DNA from 2 places in the Clostridium sp. JNZ X4-2 genome. Region 2 is predicted to be linked to the other one. Evidence: a T-box and tRNA genes for the amino acid it is inferred to sense, from the RefSeq annotation. Region 2 holds a T-box; the other holds one or more tRNA genes.
The links. A T-box is a leader RNA that pairs with one kind of tRNA and senses whether it is charged. The one in region 2 lies ahead of ileS (isoleucine--tRNA ligase), so its partner is inferred to be a tRNA-Ile.
Positions count from the first base shown of each region.

Region 1: it has a tRNA-Ile gene. The T-box ahead of ileS (isoleucine--tRNA ligase) is inferred to sense a tRNA for this amino acid. The anticodon was not compared.

Region 1 is NZ_CM142685.1:80,116-87,711, forward strand. It holds gene ACYUJ6_RS00470 (amidohydrolase) at 1-554, shown strand, start outside; gene ACYUJ6_RS00475 (methionine ABC transporter ATP-binding protein) at 631-1,659, shown strand; gene ACYUJ6_RS00480 (methionine ABC transporter permease) at 1,660-2,313, shown strand; gene ACYUJ6_RS00485 (MetQ/NlpA family ABC transporter substrate-binding protein) at 2,337-3,176, shown strand; rRNA gene rrf (5S ribosomal RNA) at 3,339-3,455, shown strand; tRNA gene ACYUJ6_RS00495 (tRNA-Ile) at 3,463-3,539, shown strand; tRNA gene ACYUJ6_RS00500 (tRNA-Ala) at 3,543-3,618, shown strand; tRNA gene ACYUJ6_RS00505 (tRNA-Asn) at 3,676-3,750, shown strand; gene fusA (elongation factor G) at 3,940-6,030, shown strand; gene ACYUJ6_RS00515 (hypothetical protein) at 6,149-6,388, shown strand; gene ACYUJ6_RS00520 (histidine phosphatase family protein) at 6,480-7,112, shown strand; gene ACYUJ6_RS00525 (CtsR family transcriptional regulator) at 7,284-7,596, shown strand, end outside.
Region 2 is NZ_CM142685.1:3,335,845-3,343,440, forward strand. It holds gene ACYUJ6_RS16040 (LacI family DNA-binding transcriptional regulator) at 1-117, opposite strand, end outside; gene ileS (isoleucine--tRNA ligase) at 327-3,431, opposite strand; T-box leader at 3,547-3,772, opposite strand; gene ACYUJ6_RS16050 (N-acetylmuramoyl-L-alanine amidase) at 3,858-5,669, opposite strand; gene ACYUJ6_RS16055 (MBL fold metallo-hydrolase) at 5,926-6,558, shown strand; gene ACYUJ6_RS16060 (ArsR/SmtB family transcription factor) at 6,597-6,962, opposite strand; gene nrdG (anaerobic ribonucleoside-triphosphate reductase activating protein) at 7,051-7,563, opposite strand; partial or broken gene ACYUJ6_RS16070 (anaerobic ribonucleoside triphosphate reductase) at 7,588-7,596, opposite strand, start outside.

The DNA.
Region 1 (7,596 bases), 300 kb from region 2:
GTATAGATCCTATAGTTGTTATTTCAAATATAGTAATGGCATTACAGACAATTGTAAGTAGAAATATTCATCCTTTTGATCCTGCAATAGTGAGCGTAACTCACATAGAAAGCGGACATACATGGAATGTAATACCTGAGAAGGCTTATATTGAGGGTACAGTGAGAACACTTAATGAAGAAGATAGGAGTTTGATACCAAGGAATATAAAAACACTTGCACAAAATATTGCCAAGTCTTATGGTGCCAGGGCTGACTTCAGATGGTATGAAGGACCTCCGGCAACTAATAACGATAAAGCGTGGACAGAAGTGGCAATTAGGGTTGCCAAGGATACTGGTTATAAAGTGAAAATTATACCTCCTAAACTTGGGGGAGAAGATTTTGCCTATTATCAGAAAAAGTTGCCGGGTGCTTTTGTAGATATAGGGGTAGGGATAGGAGAGTCTCTTCATAGTCCCAAATTTAGAGCAGATGAGTCCGCCCTCCTAAAAAGCTCAGAATATTTTAGGAACCTTGCGGAGCAAGCACTGATTGTAATAAAAAAAGGTTAAGTACCTTATCTCATGGATGCTATTGCTAGCACTGGTTTTTTAAAATGAAAAATAAGTAGTAAGGAGGATTCCTTAAGTGATTGATTTAAAAGATGTATACAAAACATTTGATCAAAATGGGACAAAAATTCAAGCCCTGAAAGGGATAAATATAAATGTGGACAAAGGAGATATATATGGAGTTATAGGATTTAGTGGAGCAGGAAAAAGTACACTTTTAAGAATGGTTAATTTTCTTGAAAGGCCCACTTCTGGAACTGTAATAGTTAATGGAAAGGATATTGGAAAACTCAATAAAAAGCAGCTTATAAATATTAGAAAGCAAATAGGCATGATATTTCAACACTTCAATCTTTTGAATTCTAAGACTGTATTTGATAATGTGGCGATTCCATTAGTGCTTGATCATACACCTAAAAATAAAATATTAAAAAGGGTAGAAGAGCTTCTTAACTTTGTAGGACTGGAAAACAAATCAAAAAGTTATCCTGATGAACTATCAGGTGGACAAAAGCAGAGAGTGGGTATTGCAAGAGCACTTGCAACAAATCCTCATATACTTTTATGTGATGAAGCTACATCGGCTTTGGATCCACAAACAACTGAATCAATACTTGAACTTTTAAAAAAGATAAATCGAGAATATGATATTACAATTTTATTAATAACTCATCAGATGAATGTAATACAAAAAATTTGCAATAAAGTGGCTGTAATGGAAAAAGGTAAGATAATTGAAAAGGGAAGTGTAATAGATGTATTTGGAAATCCAAGGGAAAAAGTTACAAAAGATTTTGTTTATAGTGTAACTAATGATGATATTCCCATAAGCATATTAAAGCTTATTGAGAATAATAAGCAAGATGTAAAAAGCAGAAGACTTTTAAGACTGAAATTTATAGGGAATTCTGCATTGATACCAATGATATCCATAATAACAAAAAAATTTGATATTGAAATAAATATCCTAAATGCAAGTGTAACAGAGCTTCAGGATACACCTATGGTAAATATGATAATAGAATTTGAAAGTGATTGTGATTTAGTTAAAAAAATCAGTGATTATATTAAAAAACAGAATATTTTTGTAGAGGAGGTGGTATAAATGCAGACCATAGATATGTCTCAGATTTACACAGCAATACTGCAGACCTTATATATGATTTTCATACCTCTGTTGATAGGGTCTGTCTTAGGAACCGTTTTAGGAATATTAATGGTGACAACAAGGCCTGGAGGAATATTAGAGAACAAATATCTCTACAATATTTTGAATCCTATTGTAAATATATTTCGTTCTCTGCCTTTTATAATTTTGATGGTTGCAATAGTACCTTTTACTAAACTTATAGTTGGATCATCTATAGGCACAAGTGCTGCATTGGTACCTCTTACCGTTTTTATTATTCCGTATATTTCCAGGCTTGTAGAAAACTCACTTCTAGAAGTGGATAGTGGAACTATAGAAGCTGCAGAAGCAATGGGAGCAACATCTTTTCAGATAATATGGTATTTTTTACTTCCAGAGGCTATGGGTTCACTTGTTCTGTCACTTACTACTGCAACAATAGGGCTTGTAGGAGCTACTGCAATGGCAGGAACTATAGGTGGGGGAGGAATAGGAGATGTAGCGATATCCTATGGATATGAGAGATTTGATACTGAAGTAATGATTATTACAGTAATCCTGCTTATAGTATTTGTTCAACTTATACAAACAATAGGCAATACGCTTTCTAGAAAAGTTAGAAGACATTAAAAAATTTTAAGGGGGAAAATATAATGATGAAAAAAATACTAAAACCTACTATAGCATTACTGATTGTATTTATATCGGCAGTAGGCTTGGCGGGATGCGGATCAAAGAATGGTGCGGATTCCAGTACAAAGAAAGAGATAAAACTAGGGGTTTCTCCAGGGCCTTACAATGATCTTTTTAATGCAGGTGTAAAACCGATTCTTGAAAAAGAAGGTTATAAAGTCACACTAGTGAATTTCTCGGATCTTCTTCAATCAGAAGTGGCATTGACAGAAGGAAGTCTGGATTTTAATGTTGCACAGCACAATGCTTATGTTAAGGCATATAACAAGGAAAAGAAGGCAGACCTTGTGTCCATAGTAAAAATTCCCACAGTAAGGGCAGGAATTTTTTCTAATAAACATGCATCAATAAATGAGGTCAAACAAGGAGATACAATATTTATTCCTAAAGATCCATCAAATGCGGCAAGAGCTTATTCACTACTTGAAAAAGCTGGATGGATTAAGATAAAAGAGGGGGTAGTAAAAACTCTTGCAACTCAAAAGGATATAGCAGAAAATAAATATAATCTTAAAATAGTTGAAATGGATTCTTCACAAATACCACGTTCTCTTAATGAAGCAGATTATGCAGTGCTTCCAGGAGCTATTGTGTATATGGCAAAGATAGATGCAACTAAGGCACTTCTCTCTGAGACGCTTGTAGATGATCTTTATATAACTGTTGCAGTAGATGGCAAGAATAAAAATGCAAAATGGGCACAGGATATAGTAAAAGCTTATAAATCACAGGAATTTAAAAACTATTTAAAGGCAAATAATTCTAAAGGATATTGGGTCTTGCCAGGTGATCTCAAATAAATATAAAGTTTCCTAGTATTATATTATACCAATTAGAAAAGAAGGTTTATAAAACTTCTTTTCTAATTGGCTATTCCAATAAGAAAAAATTATTTTAAAAAGGTATTGACAATCAATCAAAAACACAGTATAATATTAAACTGTAGTGCAAATGAAAAAATATCTGGTGGTAATAACGTGAAGGCAACACCCCTTACCATTTCGAACAGGAAGGTTAAGCTTCACAGTGCCCATGGTACTGCAGGGGAGGCCCTGTGGAAGAGCAGGTCATCGCCAGGTAATATATGGATCTTTAGCTCAGTTGGTTAGAGCAACCGGCTCATAACCGGTTGGTCCGGGGTTCGAGTCCCTGAAGGTCCACCATACGGGGGTATAGCTCAGCTGGGAGAGCATCTGCCTTGCACGCAGAGGGTCAAGAGTTCGAATCTCTTTATCTCCACCAAATGAGTAACAATTTGTTACTCGTTTTTTATAGAAATTTATGTTTTGTGTGAATTATTCCGTGGTAGCTCAATGGTTGAGCATTCGGCTGTTAACCGAAGGGTTGGAGGTTCGAGCCCTCTCCACGGAGCCATTTAATTATATAGATAGTTTAGAAGAGAACTAAAAGTCGTGCTGACTTTTAGTTTATTTTTTTGTCTATTGTTATGTGTAGTATATTAAGTATAATCAAATTATTGCGAAAATTTACTTGATTTTAGAAGGGATTTTAATTTATAAGTAGAATATATAATTAAGCGCAAAGTAAGAGGAGGAATTGCTTATGAAAAAATATTCAACAAAGCATTTAAGAAATGTGGGGATCATTGGTCATAGTGGATCCGGAAAGACTACATTAACAGAAGCAATACTTTACTATACAAAGGCTATAGATAGATTTGGGAAAATTGAAGATGGAAATACTGTCAGCGATTATGACACTGAAGAAAAAAAGAGAAAAATATCTTTATCTGCATCAGTAGCTTCGTGTGAGCATAATGATGTAAAGATAAATTTAGTTGATATGCCGGGATATTTTGATTTTATAGGAGAAACTATGGAAGGATTAAGAGCCATTGATATAGCTATGATTGTTGTGTCAGGTGTATCTGGGATTCAGGTAGGAACTGAGAAGTCCTGGAATTATGTGAATAGAGATAATCTTCCCAGAGCTTTTTACGTAAATAAATTGGATAGGGAAAACTCCGATTTTGGCAAAGTACTGGAGGAGTTAAAAGAAAAGTTTGGTATATCTGTGGTACCTGTTCAATATCCAATAGGTAAAGAAAACGGTTTTAGAGGCGTTGTAAATGTAATATCAAGAAAAGCTAGAATATTTGACAACAAAAGTAAATCCATGATAGAGGCAGATATACCACAAGATATTTTAGAAAAAGTAGATGAATGTAAAAACATGATTATGGAAGCTGTAGCAGAAACAGACGAAGAACTTTTAGACAAATACTTCAACGAAGGTACTTTAAGTGATGAGGATATATATACGGGACTAATAAATGGATGTTCAAAAGGTGAGGTGGTGCCTGTAATGTGTGGTTCTGCTTTAACTGGAATAGGGATAGAAACCTTAATTGAAGATATAATTGAATGTTTTCCTTCACCTGAAAATTTAGAGTTGGTTAATGCCAAAAATATAGAGGATGATTCTGAACTTAGTGTGAGAATAAATGAAAGAGAACCTTTTTCGGCTTTTGTTTTTAAAACTATAGCAGATCCTTTTGTAGGAAAATTATCCTTATTCAGAGTTATAACAGGAAAGTTAAAATCTGATATGACAGTATATAATGTTAAAAAGAATAAAAATGAGAAAATAGGTGTCATGTACTTTTTAAAGGGCAAGCAGCAGATTCCTACCTCTGAAATAACAGCAGGGGATCTAGGTGCTGTAGCTAAACTACAATTTACAAATACGGGAGATACTTTATGTTATCCTCAATCTTCTATAATATTTGAAGATATTAATTTTCCCCAGCCGGTAATTTCAATGGCAGTTTTACCTAAATCTAAAAATGATGAAGATAAAATATTAAGTGGATTAAATAAGTTAATAGAAGAAGATCCTACTTTTAAGATATCAAGAGACATAGAAAATGCGGAAGCAATAATATGGGGTTTAGGCGAAACACATATTGATGTAATATCATGTAAATTAAAATCTAAATTTGGTGTAGAAGTTATTCTGCAAGAGCCCAAGGTACCTTATAGAGAAACTGTAAAGAAAACTTCAGACGTTCAGGGAAAACATAAAAAACAATCAGGTGGACATGGTCAATATGGTGATGTAAAAATTAAATTTGAACCAAGAAGTGACGGAGAAGATGACTTGGAATTTGTAGATAAAGTAGTGGGGGGAGTAGTGCCAAGACAATATATACCGGCAGTGGAAAAGGGATTGAGGGAGTGCATTAATCATGGAGTTCTGGCTGGTTATCCCGTAATAAGATTAAAGGCCACCCTGCATGATGGTTCCTATCATCCTGTAGATTCTTCAGAAATGGCATTTAAGGTAGCTGCCTCCTTAGCATATAAGAAGGGACTTTTAGAAGCAGAACCTATATTATTAGAACCAATTGAACATATAGAAATATTCGTGCCTGAATATTATATGGGAGATATAATCGGTGATATCAATAAAAAAAGAGGAAGAGTACTGGGAATGGAGAGTTCTGAGGAAAAACAGGTAATAATAGCTGAAATACCTCAAGCTGAAATGTTTAAATATGCTACGGATTTAAGATCTATGACTCAGGCTAGAGGAGATTTTACAATGAGGTTTGAGAGATATGAGGAAGTACCAAGTTCTGAGGTCAATAAGATAATAGAAAATAAGAATAAAGTGAAGATTAAAGAAGAATAAAATTAAAGAAGCTGCCCCAAGATAAAATTTGGAGGCGGCTTCTTTAATTTATGTATATTTCTAGTGGTTAAAATAAATAATAATTTCATAAATAATTATTTATTTGAGGAGATAATTTATGTCTGAATACAAAATGAATATAAAAGGAAAGATTGATTTGGAGGATTACAGCAGCATATATGATTATATGTCCATAATAGGAGAAAATGATAATTTAACTATAGAAATAAATGATGATGAAAATAAAAATGAGGAAATCATATGCAGCATGTTGAAAAATAAAAGATTCATTATCAGTTTAAATAAAGCTTATGCTGGAAATAAATATTGTATCAAGGCGTTTAAAAATATGGATTAGATTAAAAAAGTATTGTTTATATGTTATAATAAAAAATTATAAGGACCATATTGTAAATGTATATTCAACTTTTTAATAAGGGGAGAAATGTATGATTAAATTATATATAACAAGGCATGGAGAAACGTTATGGAATACTGAAATGAGAATGCAGGGCAGGAAGGATTCACCGCTCACTGAAAGAGGAATTCAACAAGCCAATCTGTTAAAAAAAAGGCTGGAAAATATAGATTTTAGTGTAATATATTCCAGCCCATTAGGTAGAACAGTAAAAACTTCAAAGATATTAGCAGGCCAAAGAAATATACCAATAATAAAAGATGATAGGCTTATGGAAATAGACTTGGGAAAATGGGAGGGCTTTAATCAAAAAGAAATTGAAGAGAAAAATTCAAAGCAGCTTCATAATTTTTGGACTAACCCCAAAGTTTATGAGCCGGATAATGGTGAAAGGTTTGAGCAGGTAAGAGCACGGATAATACCTTTAATAAAAGAGGTTATAAACAAATATGAAGGCAAGAATGTATTATTTGTAACTCACACTATAACTTTAAAGATTATAATGTCATACTTTGAGGATAGGCCTTTAGAGAAATTTTGGGATACACCCCATGTTCATCAGGCAAGTCTAAGTGAAGTGGATATACAAAATGGACAAGCTACTGTTATATTATACGGGGATTCATCACATTTAGGAGATGTAGAAAAAATAGAAACAGTATGATTAAAGAAATAAAATTAGAGTATATTTTAGAAAAATGGATAAAATGTTAGGTATATTAAGTATTTAACTGTAAAATACTTAATGTGGATGAATACAAGAGTTGATTAAAAATGAAGTTAATAATATTATTAAATAAAGGTCAAAGAAAGTCAAAGTCAAGAAGGTGATGAAGTGGCAAGATTATCAGATATAATAGAAGAATTTATAAAAGATATGTTTAATAACAGTGATGAAACTCAACTTCAGATTGGAAGAAATGATTTAGCCAACCATTTTAGCTGTGCTCCTTCTCAGATAAACTATGTTTTAACTACTAGGTTTACTGCTGATAAAGGCTATTATATAGAGAGTAAAAGGGGAGGCGGCGGATGTATAATTATAAGAAAGATGGAATTTAACTGCAATAGAAATTTACTCAAAACTATAGTTGAAAAAATAGGAGACAGTATAACTTATAATTCTGCTGTACAGCTTATAGAGGGAC
Region 2 (7,596 bases):
CGACAATACTCTTTTTTTTGTTTCTTCATTCACAACGTCTACATCATTAAGTACCCTGGATACCGTAGCAATTGAAACTTCTGCCTCTCTAGCCACGTCCTTAATTGATACCGCCACTTTATATCACCTACCAATTTGCGTTTTTTATAATTATACTTATAAAATTATTTTATTACAAGATAATTTACATCTTTTTATTAACTATCTACATTTTAGCCTATAAAACTTCATTTTAACAACTTCCCAGTTCCAGATAAAGCAAAAACTCCCTGGAACTAAGAAATATGTTTATTTAGAATTTCAACAATTAATCTATTGGGTTTACTTTATTTTACCACTTCTGCTGCTATATCAAATTCTTCTCCATTAATATTACATTTATTATATTTTTTATCAGCATTATAAGTAATATTTACAGAAAGAGTTTCCTTTTGAATTTGACTTTCAAATTTTTTTACCACAGCCTCAAGCTTTTTATTTCCTGAAACATATAAGTTTATCTTATCTGCCACTTCAAAGCCGCTTTCTTTTCTCATATTCTGTATTTTACTTAAAATTTCTCTCAGGTTTCCCTCTTCTTTAAGTTGTTCCGTAATAGTGGTTTCTAAAACCACCCCTATATCTCCCTCTCCTGCAAAAGCAAATCCCTTTAATCCTTCCATTGTAATAAGTAAATTTCTAGAATTTAATTCTATTTCTGTTTCTCCTATCCTCACTTTTACTATTTCATCATTATTTATTTTTCTGGCAAGTTCCATCTGATCCATGGAGGATATTTTTTCTCTTATTTTAGGTATTAATCTTCCATATCTTTTTCCCAGCTCTGGCAGGTTCGGTTTTATATTAAACTCTACATATTCAGATAAATCTGCATTAAATGCTATTTTTTTAATGTTCAATTCACTTTTGATTATATCTTCATAATACTCAGGAAGCTCCTTTACACTTATGAGCATTTCCGAAAGAGGCTGCCTGTTTTTTATATTGGCTGCATTTCTAGCGCTTCTGCCTAATCTAACTATTTTATAAGCTTCTTCCATATCCTTTTCCAGCTCACCATTAATTACACTATCGTCATATTGGGGCCATTTACATAAATGTATGCTTTCCACTGCATCCTTATGGAGATTTACTACAAGATTCTGATAGATTTCTTCTGTCATAAATGGTACAAATGGTGCAGCAACTAGAATCAGTGTATTTAATACTTTATATAAAGTTACATATGCACTTATTTTGTCTTCTGTTAAATCTTCACTCCAGAATCTCGTTCTATTTCTTCTGACATACCAGTTTGAAAGTTCATCTACAAAGCTTCCAATGTTATTAGCTGCCTGGGTAATTTCATAATTATCCAAATGAGCTTCAGTTTCCTTTATAAGTGAATTCAATCTTGAAACTACCCACTTATCCATTATATTTTTACTTACAAAATCCTTATAGTCCAATGGATTAAAATTATCCAAGTCTGCGTAAAGAACATAAAAAGAATACACATTCCACAGAGTGCCCAGGAATTTTCTCTGACTGTCCTGAACTGCCTCTTCATAAAATCTAGATGGAAGCCATGGTGCACTTTCAGTATAAAAATACCATCTTGTTGCATCTGCACCCTCATTTTCCAAAGCCACTTCTGGACTCAATACATTTCCCTTATGCTTTGACATCTTCAAACCATGCTTATCCAAAACATGACCCAAAACCAAACAATTCTCAAAAGGACTCCTGTCAAATAATACTGTAGATATTGCCATAAGGGTATAAAACCATCCTCTTGTCTGATCTACTGCTTCAGATATAAATTGAGCTGGAAAATTTTCTTTAAAAAGTTCTTTGTTTTCAAATGGATAATGATGCTGTGCAAAAGGCATGGAACCCGAATCAAACCAGCAGTCAATTACATCTGGAGATCTTTTCATTTCCCCGCCGCATTTATCGCACTTCAATTTAATTCTGTCAATATATGGTTTATGAAGTTCTATATTATCCGGAACATTTATCCCTTTTTCTTTTAATTCTTCAATACTTCCTATACATTCCTTATGTCCACATTCACATTCCCATATTGGCAGAGGTGTACCCCAATATCTTTCTCTACTGAGGCCCCAATCTATTACCCCTTCAACAAATTTTCCAAATCTGCCTGTTCTTATATTGTCAGGATACCAATTTGTGTCATTGGTGTTTTTAACCAGTTTATCTCTCATGGAAGACATCCTAATGAACCAGGTATCTCTTGGATAATACAAAAGAGGAGTATCACATCTCCAGCAAAATGGATAAGAGTGGGTAAACTTTTCTGTTTTATAAAGTATTCCCTTCTCCTTTAAATATTCTATTATTTTAGGTTCCGCATCTTTTACAAAGATTCCTTTCCATGGAGTAACCTCTTCTTTAAATTTTCCCTGGGTATCTACTGAATTAGTCATAGGTATATTGTACCGCTTGCAGCTGTTACTGTCATCTTCACCAAAGGCAGGAGCAGTATGAACTATTCCGGTACCTTCTGTTAAGGTTACATAATCCGCATGAACAATATAATGTGCCTTACCCTCAAAGGATGCAAAATTAAACATTGGTTCATAATCCAGACCAACTAATTCCTTTCCCCTGAATTTTCTTAAGACCTCGTATTCATCTTCCAGGATTTTCAAAAGAGCTTCTGCCAATATTAAATGCTCTCCTTTATTAAGCACTTCCACATAATCATAATTTTCATTTACTGCCAATGCCATATTATTAGGCAGTGTCCATGGTGTTGTTGTCCATGCAAGTATATATTTGTCTTTATCCTTGAGTTTGAATTTAACATATATTGATGTCTCTTTTACATCTTTATAGCCTTGTGAAACCTCATGAGAGGAAAGTGCAGTACCACACCTTGGGCAATAGGGCACTACCTTATGCCCTTTATATAAAAGGCCCTTTTTCCAGATTTCTTTTAATGCCCACCATTCAGATTCTATATAGTCATTATGATAAGTTACATATGGGTTATCCATATCTACCCAGAACCCTATTCTGTCAGACATTTCTCTCCACTGGCTCACATATGTAAATACACTGTCCTTACACTTTTTTATAAAATTCTCCACCCCATAATCTTCAATCTGAGGCTTTCCCGAAATTCCAAGGTTTTTTTCAACTTCAAGTTCAACTGGAAGTCCATGCGTATCCCAGCCAGCCTTTCTTAAAACCTTATATCCCTTCATAACTTTGTACCTTGGTATAAGATCTTTTACAACCCTAGTTAGGACATGACCTATATGAGGTTTTCCATTAGCAGTTGGCGGTCCGTCATAAAAGGTAAAATATTCTCCGTTCTCGTTCTCCCTTAAACTCTTTTTCTCTATTTCTTTGTCTTTCCATAGCTTTAGAATATCTTTTTCCATTTGTACAAAACTTTTGTTATTATCAATCTTTTTATACATGGATTCGACCCCTTTCTATTTATACTGTTAAGTTTTTACTATTGTGTACATTTTATACACAAATCAGAATTTTAAGATTCAGAAAATCAATTATTTACAATAAAAAACTTCATCCAAATAGGACGAAGTTTTATTCGTTTATACCACCTATGGTAATACTTTTTACTGTTACAAACATTTCCTTAACGCAGAATTACGTAAGAGTTTACTCAAATAATCAAAATATCTTTCAACCCTTCAACTCCAAGGTGATTTTCTCCAAGTTATTCTATGAGTTCTCAACATCCTCACTCTCTGTAAGCAATACAAACTTAGATACTCTCCCCGTTCAATGTCTTTAGACTAGTCATTGTATAATTTCTCTTTATTATATTATATGAATTTTTTATTGTCAATTTATTTTATAATATTTGCTATTTAATTTTTTTATTTATATCCAAGTGTTTGCAGTATTCCGTCAGCTATAGCCTGTGCAAATTTTTGCCTATATTCATCACTGCTCAACTTCGCCGCATCATCGGGACTACTTACAAATCCCAACTCTACAAGGGCTGATGTTGCATCAGTATTTTTAGCAATATAAAGCCAGCTTCCATCTTTTAATCCCCTGTCATACATTCCAACTTCTTTTACAATACTATTTTGTATATTTGAAGCCAGCTTTTCTCCTTCTGAATTTCCTGTATAATATAAAGTTTCCGTACCATGAGCAGAAGACTCAGTAAAATAATTGGCATGAATACATATAAAATATTTTGCATTGGCGGAATTTGATATATCGCATCGTCTTTGAAGACTTTCATTGACACTCATTGGAACAGAACGCATATCTGTAGTTCTGGTATAAACTACATTTATACCCTTTGATTGAAGTATTGCACCGGTTTTTAATCCTACTGCTAGAGTAATGTCATCCTCCTGAAGCCCATTTATTCCTGTGGCACCAATATCCTTTCCCATTCCATGCCCTGGATCTATAACTATTACAGGTGTGTCGTTTGACGGTGGTGTTTCAGTGGGATTTGAAGCTATAGTCAAAGTAAAAAGTACTTGTCTATTATAACCAGGTACCGTTCCCTTATAAGTAAATGTGCCGGTTTTAGAAGAATCAATTGAGTCAGCCCACCATATTACCGGTACTTTTTTGCTTGTGCCATCACTCATAGTAGCTTGTACACTAGTAGGAAGTGAATATTGGTCTCCTGCAGTTATATTATCAGACAAATTTGATATGGAACTTATAGTTATTTCTTTATTCCCATCCATAGATCCCAGAGCTTTCAAAATTCCCTTTGCAACAGCCGCTGCGCTTTTATTTTGATAATCATCACTTCCAAGCAGTGCACTCTCTTCAGTACTAGTCATAAATCCCAGTTCCACCATGACTGCCGGAGCCACAGTTCCTCTAAGTATGGTATGTTTATACGCTCCTGCCTTAATTCCTCTGTCTGTACGTCCGGTATAACTTATCATCTCATTCTGAATTTTCTCAGCAGCATTTTTGGCCGAATCACTACAATCAGTATAATAAGTCTCTATTCCACTTACCTGGGAACTTCCCCCATAAGAATTACAACGCAAAGCTACAAACAAATCTGAATTTGCCTTATTTGCTGTATCAAAACGGGTCTGTAAATCCGAACTGCTGTCCCATGTTACATTATCCTCTTTTCTGGTATAAACTACATTAACTCCATTTTGCTCTAGTATTTTCCCCAACTTTAATGCCACAGACAAATTTACATCTTTTTCTTTTAGACCTGACTGACTCACATTTCCAAAATCTGTACCTCCATGACCTGCATCAATGGTAACGGTGTACTTTGCATTTCCAGAAGAAGCTGGATTTGATTTCACTGTGAACTGCATTTTAGGCTGATCCTTTAAACTTTTACCAGATGCAGATTTCAAGCCGTTTTTTACAGTTAGGTCATAGGTTTTTCCATATGTATACTGTGTTTTAGGGGTAATTACTATATTTGTTCCATCTTGTCCAACTTGCAGGGAAACTGGAACCACATTACCATCACTGTCTGTTACAACTATATTGGAGTCATTTACCGTATTCATGTCCAATTTTATGTTGAATTTTATATTCCACGATTTATTTACTTCTACATCTTTTCCTACAGTCATTCCATCATATCCAGCTGCTTTCACATCATTAACCCCTGCAGATGCTATAAGCATAAATATAAAACCCATTAACAGTACCATATAAATTCTTGCATTTTTCAAATAATCACCTCCATATACACCTTATATTATTATAATATAAGGGTATTAATTTTGTATATAAAAATAGATATATTTACATATTAATCTAAGATATATATTTTTTTAATAAAATATTTGTAGTAATGGTATAATACTATTAAGTGATTCTTAAAAAGAATCTGCCCAAAACCATACTATTGTTTATTCCCCACTTTGAAGGAGTTGGGGTATTGGAAGGATAAAAGCAAAAAAATTTTATGATAAGGAGATGTTTTTTATGAAAATAACATGGTTAGGCCATTCCTCTTTTTTATTGGAGGATTCAAACTGTCATAAGCTTTTGACAGATCCTTTTGATGAAACTGTGGGATATAAAGTTTTCCAGGGAGAAGTGGATTTGATTACAATAAGTCATAATCATTTTGATCACAACTACACACAAAATATAAAATACGGCCACATTATAAATAAAACAGGTTCTTTTAATTTATATGACATTCCTATTATGGGAATTCCTTCTTATCATGACAAAGTTAGAGGAGCCAAAAGAGGGAAAAACATAATATTTATAATAGAAATGGATGGTTATCGAATATGTCATCTTGGAGATCTGGGATATATATTATCCAAAGATGAGATAGAAAAATTAGGCAGCATAGATGTGCTGTTGATTCCGGTAGGAGGTAATTTTACCATAGATGGTAAAGAGGCCGCAGAACTGACCAGATCCATTAACAGTCATATGGTAATTCCAATGCATTATAAAACTTCCTCTTTAACTTTTGAATTGGATGGTCTGGAAAAATTCCTTAAATATATGAAGGGTGCAGAAAGAATTAAGAACAATTCCCTAGTTATAGAAAATAAACTGCAAGAATACAATTCAGTTAAAATACTCGATTATAAATAATTTTTGAATGAAATCATCTTGAATATCTTAATGAAATACTAATTGTGTTCTACATGCTCTAACCCTGCGTTAAACAGCCTGTTTATATGTTCGTCATCTAGTGAGTAATATACTGATTTTCCATCTCTTCTAAACTTAACCAGCCGAGATGTTTTTAAAATTCTAAGCTGATGTGATATAGCAGATTGACTCATCTGAAGTATCTCTGCTATGTCGCATACACATAATTCCTTTTTAAATAGTGCATATATTATTTTAATCCTTGTAAAGTCACCCAGTACTTTAAAAAGTTCAGAAAGATTTCTGAAGACTTTTTCATCCAGCATACTTTTTTTAACACACTCTATACAATCTTCATGAAGTTCAGTACAAGAACATACTTCGATTCCCGAATTCTCTTTCACATTATCAACTCCCCACTACGAAGTATTATAATATATTTAATTGGAGTCTTTCAACTAAAATCAACAATACCTGCTTAAAAACAAATTTTCAATTATAGGATATTTCTATAATCCTGTGAGATATCAGGCTGGCCTTTACATCGATAATCCTCTGGTTACTTGAACCCTTGAACCTGAGTCTGCTGTCTTTTTTACTTTCTTCAAACTTTCCATCTACCAATACATCTATGTTATTTATCAACTTCTTCCAATATATATCTTGTGTGTTATACAGAATATGCTCAAAAGTATATCCTGTATAACACCATATATTCAAATCCAGTCTTTTAATTTTATCTGCCATATAGGCAAATTCTTCTGCCTGTTCAAAAGGATCACCGCCTGAAAATGTAATTCCAGTTATCAGTGGATTAATTTTAATTTGTCCAATCAAATCATCTGTATCCTTTAACTCTCCTCCATGAAAATCATGTGTGGAGGGGTTGAAACACCCTTTACAATTATGCCTGCATCCCTGAGCAAAAAACACCCTTCTCATCCCAGGTCCATTAACCAGGCTTTCATAGGCAATACCTGCCAATCTGACTTTTTTTCCTGCCACTAAACTTCACCTCTATAAGATAACTTAAGAATA